Regions from separate parts of the Subdoligranulum sp. APC924/74 genome, predicted to be linked through region 2. Evidence: predicted binding sites of a transcription regulator. Region 2 holds the regulator's gene; each other region holds the start of a gene.

Region 1 (3,280 bases), on a different contig from region 2:
TTGGCTGCTGCGTGCTGATGATGTATTACACCACCGTCAGCGGCTGGATGCTGGCCTATTTCTTCCGGTTTGTCAAGGGTACATTCACCGGTCTGGCCGCCGATGCCGTCAGCGGCGTGTACGCCGACCTGCTGGCCGACCCGTTCGAGCAGATCGTCTGGATGGCCATTACCGTGCTGCTGGGCTTTTTTGTCTGCAGCCGCGGTTTGCAGAACGGCATTGAACGCATTGGCAAATGGATGATGGGCGCGCTGTTTGTGCTGATCCTGGTTCTGGCTGTGCACAGCTTTGTGCTGCCCGGCGCGGGCGAGGGCCTGGCGTTCTACCTGCTGCCGGACTGGAACCGTGCCGCCGAAATGGGCATTGGCAATGTCATTGTGGCTGCCATGAACCAGGCGTTCTTTACCCTCAGCCTTGGCGTTGGCGCTATGGAAATCTTTGGCAGCTACATGAGCCGGGATTATACCCTGGCGGGCGAGTCCCTGCGCATCTGCGCGCTGGATACCTGCGTGGCCATCTGTTCCGGCCTGATCATCTTCCCGGCCTGCTTCTCTTACGGGGTCAGCCCGGATGCAGGCCCCAAGCTGATCTTTATCACCCTGCCCAATGTATTTGCCAATATGGCGGGCGGCCGCCTGTGGGGTACACTGTTCTTTGTATTTATGACCTTTGCCAGCTTTTCTACCATCATTGCTGTGTTCCAGAACATTCTGGCCTGCCTGCAGGAAAGCTTTGGCTGGAGCCTGAAACGCGCCTGTGCCGTTGGAACGGTGTTCATCCTGCTGGCCAGCGTGCCCTGCATTCTGGGCTTTAACCTGTGGAGCGGTGTGCAGCCCATGGGTCCCGGCAGCACCGTGCTGGATGCTGAGGACTTTTTGGTCAGCAACCTGCTGCTGCCCATTGGCAGCTTGATCTACCTGCTGTTCTGCGTAACCAGGTGGGGCTGGGGCTTTGATAACTACTTAACCGAAGCCAATACCGGCAAGGGCCTGCGCCTGCCGCGGTGGTTCAAGCCGTATTTCAGCGTGGTGCTACCGCTGCTGATCGTGTTTATTCTGGTGCAGGGCCTGTAAAATAAAGCCGTACCGGAACCCGGCAAACCGCAAAAAAATACCTGCCTGCTGCAAACTGCCCAAAAGGCATGGCGTGGCGGGTGGTATTTTTTTGAGGGATTTTGTTAATAATGTGTCAAATACCCCTTGCGCAAACCGCAGATTCTGCGTATAATATAGGCAGGGCAAAAGGGGCTGTCTGCCCCCTGTGCCAAACAGTACCAAAGCACAAGGCTAATATAAATTACCGAGAGGAGTTTTTTACCATGGGTTTGGGCAAAAAGACGATTGATGACGAAAACTACGCTGGCAAGCGTGTGCTTGTCCGCTGCGATTTCAATGTCCCGATGAAGGACGGTGTGATCACCAACGACAACCGCATCAATGCGGCTCTGCCGACCATCAAAAAGCTGATCGCTGACGGCGCAAAGGTTATCCTGTGCAGCCATCTGGGCAAGCCGAAGAACGGCCCCGAAGCCAAGTTCAGCCTGGCTCCCGTTGCTGTTCGCCTGAGCGAAAAGCTGGGTCAGCCGGTTACCTTTGCTGATGACGACAACGTTGTTGGCAACCAGGCCAAGGCTGCTGTTGCCACCATGGGCAACGGCGATGTTGTTCTGCTCCAGAACACCCGTTTCCGCAAGGAAGAAACCAAGAATATCGACACCTTCAGCGAAGAGCTGGCCAGCCTGGCTGACGCTTACGTTGACGATGCTTTCGGCTCCTGCCACCGTGCACACTGCTCCACCGCAGGTGTGACCAACTATGTTAAGGATACCGCTGTTGGCTACCTGATGGAAAAGGAAATCAAGTACCTGGGCAACGCCGTCAACAACCCGGAGCGCCCCTTCACCGCTATTCTGGGCGGCGCTAAGGTTGCTGATAAGCTGAACGTTATCTCCAACCTGCTGGAAAAGGTCGATACCCTGATCATCGGCGGCGGCATGGCCTACACCTTCCTGAAGGCACAGGGCTATGAGATCGGCAAGAGCCTGGTTGACGATTCCAAGATCGACTACTGCAAGGAAATGATGGCTAAGGCACAGGAAAAGGGCGTTAAGCTGCTGCTGCCCGTTGACGCTGCCTGCGTTGCTGACTTCCCCGATCCCATCGACGCACCTGTCGAAGTTAAGGTCGTTCCCGTTACCGCAATCCCGGCTGACATGGAAGGCTGCGATATCGGCCCCGAGAGCATGAAGCTGTTTGCTGATGCCGTCAAAGCTTCTAAGACCGTTGTCTGGAACGGCCCCATGGGCGTGTTCGAAAACCCGACCCTGGCAGCCGGCACCCTGGCCGTTGCCAAGGCTATGGCTGAAAGCGGCGCTACCACTGTGATCGGCGGCGGCGATTCTGCAGCTGCTGTGCAGCAGATGGGCCTGGGCGACAAGATGACCCACATCTCCACCGGCGGCGGTGCTTCCCTGGAATACCTGGAAGGCAAAGAGCTGCCCGGCATTGCCGTTATCCAGAACGCATAATTAAAAAACCGCAGGAGCGCGGCGGCTTAGCCGCTGCGCTCTTTTTGTTATGTGGCCCGCATGGTAGACAACAAAGAAAATCCACGCAAGCAAATAAGTAGTTAATAAGAAGGAGTTTTTATCATGGATAAACAGAACCGTAAGGCAATTATTGCCGGTAACTGGAAAATGAACAAGACTGCTACCGAGGCTGCTGAACTGATTGACGCCCTGATCCCCGCTGTTAAGGATGCAGGCTGCGAAGTTGTGATCTGCGTGCCGTTCACCGACCTGGTGACCGCCGTTGCCAAAACCAAGGGCACCAACATCCATGTTGGCGCTGAGAACGTTCACTTTGAAAAATCCGGCGCTTTTACCGGCGAGATCAGCGCTGACATGCTGACCGACCTGGGCGTTGAGTACGTTGTGGTTGGCCACAGCGAGCGCCGCCAGTATTTTGCTGAAACCGATGAAACCGTCAACAAGCGCGCCAAGGCTGCACTGGCCGGCGGCCTGAAGCCCATCATCTGCGTGGGCGAAAGCCTGACCCAGCGCGAACAGGGCGTGACCGAAGAGCTGATCCGCATGCAGGTCAAGATCGCTCTGAACGGCGTGACCGCTGACGAGCTGAAGAACGTTGTTATCGCTTACGAGCCCATCTGGGCCATCGGCACCGGCAAGACCGCTACCGCTGACCAGGCTGAGGAAGTCTGCGCAGCCATCCGCAAGGTGGTTGGCGAGCTGTACGGCGCTGACGCCGCCAAGGCACTGACC
Region 2 (3,280 bases):
CCCCTTATAGCATAAGGTATATTGTAGCATGAAAACGCCCGCTTGTAAAACCCCTTTCTCTTTCTATTTTCATCAAAGCCTTTCCGCCCACCGGCGGGCAGCGCCCCCTCAATATCCGGTTTTCCCGGCGTCGATTTCGGCATACAGGTAGCGCAGCGCATCGCCCAGGTTGCCGATGGCATCGATCAGCCCCTCTTCCACAGCCTGTTCCCCGCCCAGCACGGTACCCATATCCATCACCAGCTCCCCGGTATTGTGCATCAGCTGGGTAAAGCGCTTGGCGCTGATGCCGGAATGCCCCGCCACAAAGCTGACGATGCGCTCCTGCATCTGCTCAAAATAGCGCAGGGTCTGGGGCACCCCCAGCACCATGCCGGAGTGGCGCACCGGATGCACCGTCATGGTGGCGGTGGGCACAATAAAGCTTTTGCGGGCCGAAACCGCCAGCGGGATGCCGATGGAATGCCCGCCGCCCAGCACCAGTGTTGCGCTGGGCTTGCTGACGCCGGAGATCAGCTCCGCCAAAGCGAGCCCGGCTTCCACATCGCCGCCCACGGTATTCAGGATGACCAACAGCCCCTCAATGGCGGGGTCCTCCTCAATATCCACCAGCTGGGGGATCACATGCTCATACTTGGTGCTTTTCTGGTTATCGGGGGCCAGGCTGTGGCCCTCAATGGTGCCGATCACCGTCAGGCAATAAATGGCATGGCGGCCCTTGGTGGCAGGCACAATGCCGCTGTCCGTGATCAGGTCATGTTCCAGCCGCATGCGCTCCACATCCTTGGCGACCTTGGCAGCATGGGGGGCGGGCTGTTGTTTTGGGGTACGGTTTGGCATGGCGGGGGTCCTTTCCTTCCGACAAAATCGGTGCGCCGGGCAGTGCAAAACCCGGCTATACCCTGACAGTATGCCCCGCTGGTACGCTTTTTTATGCACAGAGGGGCGCGACTGGGCAAAAAAAGCGCGGAAAAACTTAGATAAAAAATTGACAATCGGCACAAGATTGATTATACTTTTACTAGAATTTACATCGGAATCACACAAGAGGCAGGGCGTTCCCTTTACCCCTGCCCGGAGAACGGGAGATTAGTCTTTATGTCATCAACAATGCAAAACAAAGCATCGTTACCCGTGATCAAGCGGCTGCCCAAATATTACCGCTACTTGAGCAACCTGCAGGCAGATGGGCGTGATAAAATTTCTTCCAGCGAGCTGGCCCGCATGATGGGCACCACCGCCAGCCAGGTGCGGCAGGATTTCAACTGTTTTGGCGGTTTTGGCCAGCAGGGCATCGGCTACAAGGTGGATGTGCTGCTTACCGAGATTGGCAAACTGCTGTTTGGCAACGGCGAGCTGCTGCCTACCGTGCTGATCGGCGCCGGCCGCCTGGGCACGGCGGTCTCCAGCTTTATCAGCCGCGATACCAACGGCTACAAGCTGATTGCCGCGTTTGATATCAACCCCGCCCTGGAGGGCAAGGAGATCAGCGGCGTAACCATCCGCCCGCTGTCCGAGCTGGAAAGCTTCTGTGCGGCGCACAAGCCGGTGGTCGCCGTGCTGTGCGTGCCGCGCCAGAGCGCCATGGACCTTTCGGACGAGCTGGTCCGGCTGGGTATTCAGGGCTTCTGGAACTTCAGCCACTATGATCTTTCGGTCGTTTATCCGCAGGTCACAGTGGAAAACGTCCATTTGGGCGACAGCCTGATGAGCCTTGGCTACCGGCTGCGCAGCCATGATGAATAAAAGCCGGGCACACAGCACGTGACTGTTTCCGGCGGGGTGTACCCCAGCGCCTGCCCTGGCATGGGTGCAGGATCCTGTGGTACACCCCGATTTTCATGCTGTTTTTTACTTTATTTTAATAAGGAGCCAAACATGGCAAAGCTATATTACCGTTACGGCGCAATGAACAGCGGCAAAACCACGGCGCTTTTGCAGGTTGCTTTCAATTATAACGAACGCGGCATGCGGGTGCTGATTCTGAAAGCCAGCGTGGACACCAAAGGCGGCGATCATATTGTTTCCCGCCTGGGGGTCAGCCACAAGGTGGATGTGCTGGTCAGCCCGGACATGGACATCCTGGATATCGTCCGGGCCGATACTGCCGCCCATGGCAGCGCCCCTGCCTGTGTGCTGTGTGACGAAAGCCAGTTCTTTACCCCGGCGCAGGCCGAGCAGCTGTTTTTGGTCACGGTGGACCTGAACATTCCGGTCATCTGCTATGGGCTGCGGGCGGACTTTATGAACCGCGGCTTTCCCGGTTCCACCCGCCTTCTGGAGCTGGCCCATACCATCGAGGAGATGAAAACCATCTGTGCCTGCGGCCGCAAAGCCACCTGCAACGGCCGCAAGGTAAACGGCGAGTTCGTGTTTGAGGGCGCCCAGGTTGCGATTGACACAGTGGATGCTGTAGAGTATCAGAGCCTTTGCCCCCAGTGCTGGTACCGGGAATACCGCGCTTTCCTGAAACGCCACCCCGCGCACCAGTGATCCATTCTTTTATTTCAATCTGTGTTCCGCCCTTTTATATAAGGCAACACCGCACAATTCCCGCCTTGCGGCTTAAGCACCGCTTCGGCAGCTGCGGCACGGCATCTGCGTTGCCAAAATGCTCGATAAGACATCCAGTATTATCTGCGCTTTTGGCTTAGCATCTGCCGTACCTCGCTCGCCGTATCGGCACTTAGAATTATGCGGTATTGCCTTAAGTAAATGACAACATATATGGCACAAAAGCCGCTGCCCAGCCTTGCAGCACCGCTTTTGTGCCATTTTTGTTTCCAACACTTTGCGGCACAATTTTCAGAGCACCAAAAGGCCGCATATACAAGATATGTTTTATGTGCAGCAATTTCCATTCCATTTTTCGCACATATTTTGCCATCGCGAATATTTTTTAGCATACTGTATTTCTTCCCATTGCAAATTTTGCACGAATGCGCAAAAGAAGTGCGCTTGCGTACATTTTTTGCGTTACCGAATTTGTGCGTTTGTTTTCTGTGATTCATTCAGCATTTTACACGTTTTCCCCTATAATTTCGTTGTAACCGTTTGTAGCATATACAAATACGCACAAATCGCCTCACTTTATGCAAGATTTTGCCGTAATTTTTGTTAGATGCAGGGTCAAGCCGTTTCAGCACTATGTACAAATTGTTTTTTCTTAGTTCGTATGTTTTGACATGAGCTGATTTTTTGCCCATTTAATTAAAGCAATATTTGTTTGTTTTTATAATTTGCACACTATTTTGGATATTTTTTTGATGTTCACAATTTG
Region 3 (3,280 bases), on a different contig from region 2:
GTGCCGGATTTTGGAAAGATCGATGGCAGCGTTGTGGTGGGCGCCATGAACCAGGCGTTCTTTACCCTTTCCGTTGGCATGGGCGGCATGGCGATTTTTGGCAGCTACATTGAAAAAGAACACTCCCTGATGGGGGAATCCGTCCACATTATTGTGCTGGATACTTTGGTTGCGGTGCTGGCCGGCATCATCATGTTCCCCGCCTGCTTTACCTATGGGCTGGAAGTGAACGCCGGGCCCAGCCTGCTGTTTGATACCATGGCTACCGTGTTCAACAACATGACCGGGGGCCGCTGGTGGGGCACGCTATTCTTTTTGTTCATGGTGTTTGCCGCACTTTCCACCGTGTTGGGCGTGTGCGAAAACATCCTTGCCATGGTGCGGGAGCTGACCGGGTTAAGCCGCCCCAAGGGCGCTTTGCTGTGTGGCGTGGTCATCTTTCTGTTGGCGCTGACCACCGCGCTGGGCTACAGTGTACTGCATTTCCAGCCGTTTGCCGCGGGCACGGCCTGGCTGGATCTGTGGGATTTCATTGTTTCCAATAACATTTTGCCGCTGGGTTCACTGGTATTGGCGCTGTTCTGCTGCAACTCTTTCGGTTGGGGGTGGGACGCTTTTGTTCAGGAGGCCAACACCGGCAAAGGCTTAAAAGTGCAGCCCTGGATGAAGCCGATCTTCCGTTTTGTGGTGCCCGCCGCCATTGCGTTCATTTATATTTACGGCATGGCAACTTTTGCATGGAATTGATTCCCCCGCTTTTTATAAAACCTTATGGCAATACCGCACAATTCCCGCCTAACGGCTCAAGCACCGCTCCGGCAGCTGCGGCACGGCATCTGCGTTGCCAAAATGCTCGATAAGACATCCAGTATTATCTGCGCTTTTGGCTTAGCATCTGCCGCACCTCGCTCGCCGTATCGGCACTTAGAATTATGCGGTATTGCCCTTATCTTTCCCTGCAGGCAGTGTGGCGGCGTTCCGTCATTCTGCCTGCTTCTTTTTGCCCAATTTGGCGGGAATACCAAAATCTCCGTTTAACATTGCGCTTTCGCCACCCGGATGTTAAACTGTTAACAAGAGTATGCCGCGATAAACACATGTAAGGAGCACCCCCATGGACAACGTGAAAATTCTGGAAGTAAAACAGAGCATTTTTGCTTCCAATGATGAACAGGCCGCCCAGCTGCGGCAGAGCCTGAAAGAGAAAAAGATCTTTCTGCTGAATTTGATGAGCGCACCGGGCAGCGGCAAAACCACCACCCTGCGCAGCACCATTGCCGCGCTGAAAGATGAGCTGCGCATCGGTGTGATGGAAGCGGACATTGATTCCGATGTGGACGCCAAAGCCATTGCCGCTGCCGGGGTAAAAGCCATCCAGCTGCACACCGGCGGCATGTGCCACCTGGATGCCGAGATGACTCGCCAGGGGCTGGAGGGCCTTGGCCCCCAGGATGTGGACCTTGTGGTGCTGGAAAACGTGGGCAACTTGGTCTGCCCGGCAGAGTTTGACACCGGTGCGGTGAAAAACGCGATGATCCTATCCGTGCCCGAAGGGGACGATAAGCCATTGAAGTACCCCCTGATGTTTCAGGTGTGCGACGTGGTTCTTATCAACAAAATTGACGTTTTGCCGTATTTTGATTTCGATATGGACAAATGCCGGGAATATATCGCCATGCGCAACCCCAACGCAAAGGTCATCCCCATCTGCGCCAAAACCGGCGAGGGCATTGCCGAATGGACCGATTGGCTGCGGGAGCAGGTGAAAGCGTGGCAGGCATAAGGGCACAGCAAACCCGGACCGCCTGCAAAGCAATGCAAACGAAGCATAACATGCACAGAGCAATAAAAGGAGCAAGCCATGAGCGAACCGACCGCTTTCCCACTGGACGAAAGCAAGCTGCCATTCAAGATCCCCAAGGACACAAAGCCGCGGGAAAAAATTATGAAGCTGGGGCAGATGATCACCGACCGTGTGCCCGCCAAGCTGCGCCGCCTGACGGTGGAGGACCCCGAATATTGGGGTCTGGCCAGCATTGTGACTGACGAAATGGCCGATGTTGCCCTGAAAATGAAGGTGCGCCAACCAATGACCCTGCCGGAACTGGAAAAAGCCACCGGCAAACCCGCCAAAGAGCTGGAGCCCCTGCTGTATCAGATGAGCTGCGTTGGCCTGTTGGAATACAACTGGGAGAACCCCCGCCGCGAAAAACAGTACATTCTGCCCATGTTTGTGCCCGGCAGCGCCGAGTTCTTTAACATGAACAAACAGCAGATTGCCGACCACCCCGAAGTGACCGCCTTTTTTGAGCGGATGACCTTTTTGCCGCTGGAACACATTACCGCCATGGTGCCCCCAGGCGGCGCAGGCATTGGCATGCACGTGATCCCGGTCGAAAAAGCCATCGAGACCGAAAACCACTCGCTGGATATCGAACACATCTCCCACTGGCTGAAAAAATACCAGGGCAAGTATGCCGCCGGCCCCTGTTCCTGCCGTATGTCCCGCGCCGCCATGGGCGAAGGCTGCGGCGATGACCCGGATGACTGGTGCATCGGCGTGGGCGATATGGCGGACTATCTGGTGGAAACCAACAAGGGCCATTATGTGACCTATGACGAAGTGATGCGGATCTTGCAGAAAGCCGAGGACAACGGCTTTGTGCACCAGATCACCAATATTGACGGCGAGAACAAGATTTTTGCCATCTGCAACTGCAATGTCAACGTCTGCAACGCCCTGCGCACCAGCCAGCTGTTCAACACCCCCAACATGAGCCGCTCGGCTTACGTTGCCAAAGTGGAACCGCAAAACTGCGTTGCCTGTGGCCGCTGCGTGGAGTTCTGCCCCGCCGGTGCCGTTAAGCTGGGCCAGAAGCTGTGCACCAAAAACGGCCCGGTGCAGTACCCCAAGCAGGAACTGCCCGACACTGTAAAGTGGGGCCCCGAAAAATGGGCGGTGGACTACCGCGATAAAAACCGCATCAACTGCTATGATACCGGCACCGCCCCCTGCAAAACCGCCTGCCCCGCCCACATTGCGGTGCAGGGCTACCTGAAAATGGCCGCGCAGGGCCGCTACCGCGATGCACTGGCGCTGATCAAAAAGGAGAACCCCTTCCCCGCCGTGTGCGGACGCATCTGCAACCGCCGGTGCGAGGATGCCTGCACCCGCGGCACCGTGGACCAGGCAGTGGCCATTGATGCCGTGAAAAAGTTTGTGGCCCAGCAGGACCTGAACGCCGCCCACCGCTATGTTCCGCCGGTGGTGCAGCCCTCT

What was found. Region 2 encodes Rex, which represses fermentation and respiration genes when NADH is low (regulators of the CRP and FNR family bind a similar motif). Its sites were predicted from a motif close to ATTGTTAANNNNTTAACAAT; they were not measured.
Region 1: the regulator Rex is predicted to act here: its motif matches at 1,174-1,193, upstream of pgk (phosphoglycerate kinase).
Region 3: the regulator Rex is predicted to act here: its motif matches at 1,059-1,078, upstream of hypB (hydrogenase nickel incorporation protein HypB).

The regions. Positions count from the first base shown of each region.
Region 1 is NZ_PSQF01000003.1:12,908-16,187, forward strand. Features, by position in the region: gene C4885_RS02005 (sodium-dependent transporter) at 1-1,073, shown strand, start outside; gene pgk (phosphoglycerate kinase) at 1,319-2,527, shown strand; gene tpiA (triose-phosphate isomerase) at 2,651-3,280, shown strand, end outside.
Region 2 is NZ_PSQF01000007.1:4,878-8,157, forward strand. Features, by position in the region: gene C4885_RS03735 (ClpP family protease) at 109-771, opposite strand; gene C4885_RS03740 (redox-sensing transcriptional repressor Rex) at 1,099-1,746, shown strand; gene C4885_RS03745 (thymidine kinase) at 1,879-2,493, shown strand; gene C4885_RS03750 (hypothetical protein) at 2,708-2,887, opposite strand.
Region 3 is NZ_PSQF01000052.1:16,938-20,217, reverse strand. Features, by position in the region: gene C4885_RS11265 (sodium-dependent transporter) at 1-747, shown strand, start outside; gene hypB (hydrogenase nickel incorporation protein HypB) at 1,115-1,783, shown strand; gene C4885_RS11255 (FAD-dependent oxidoreductase) at 1,862-3,280, shown strand, end outside.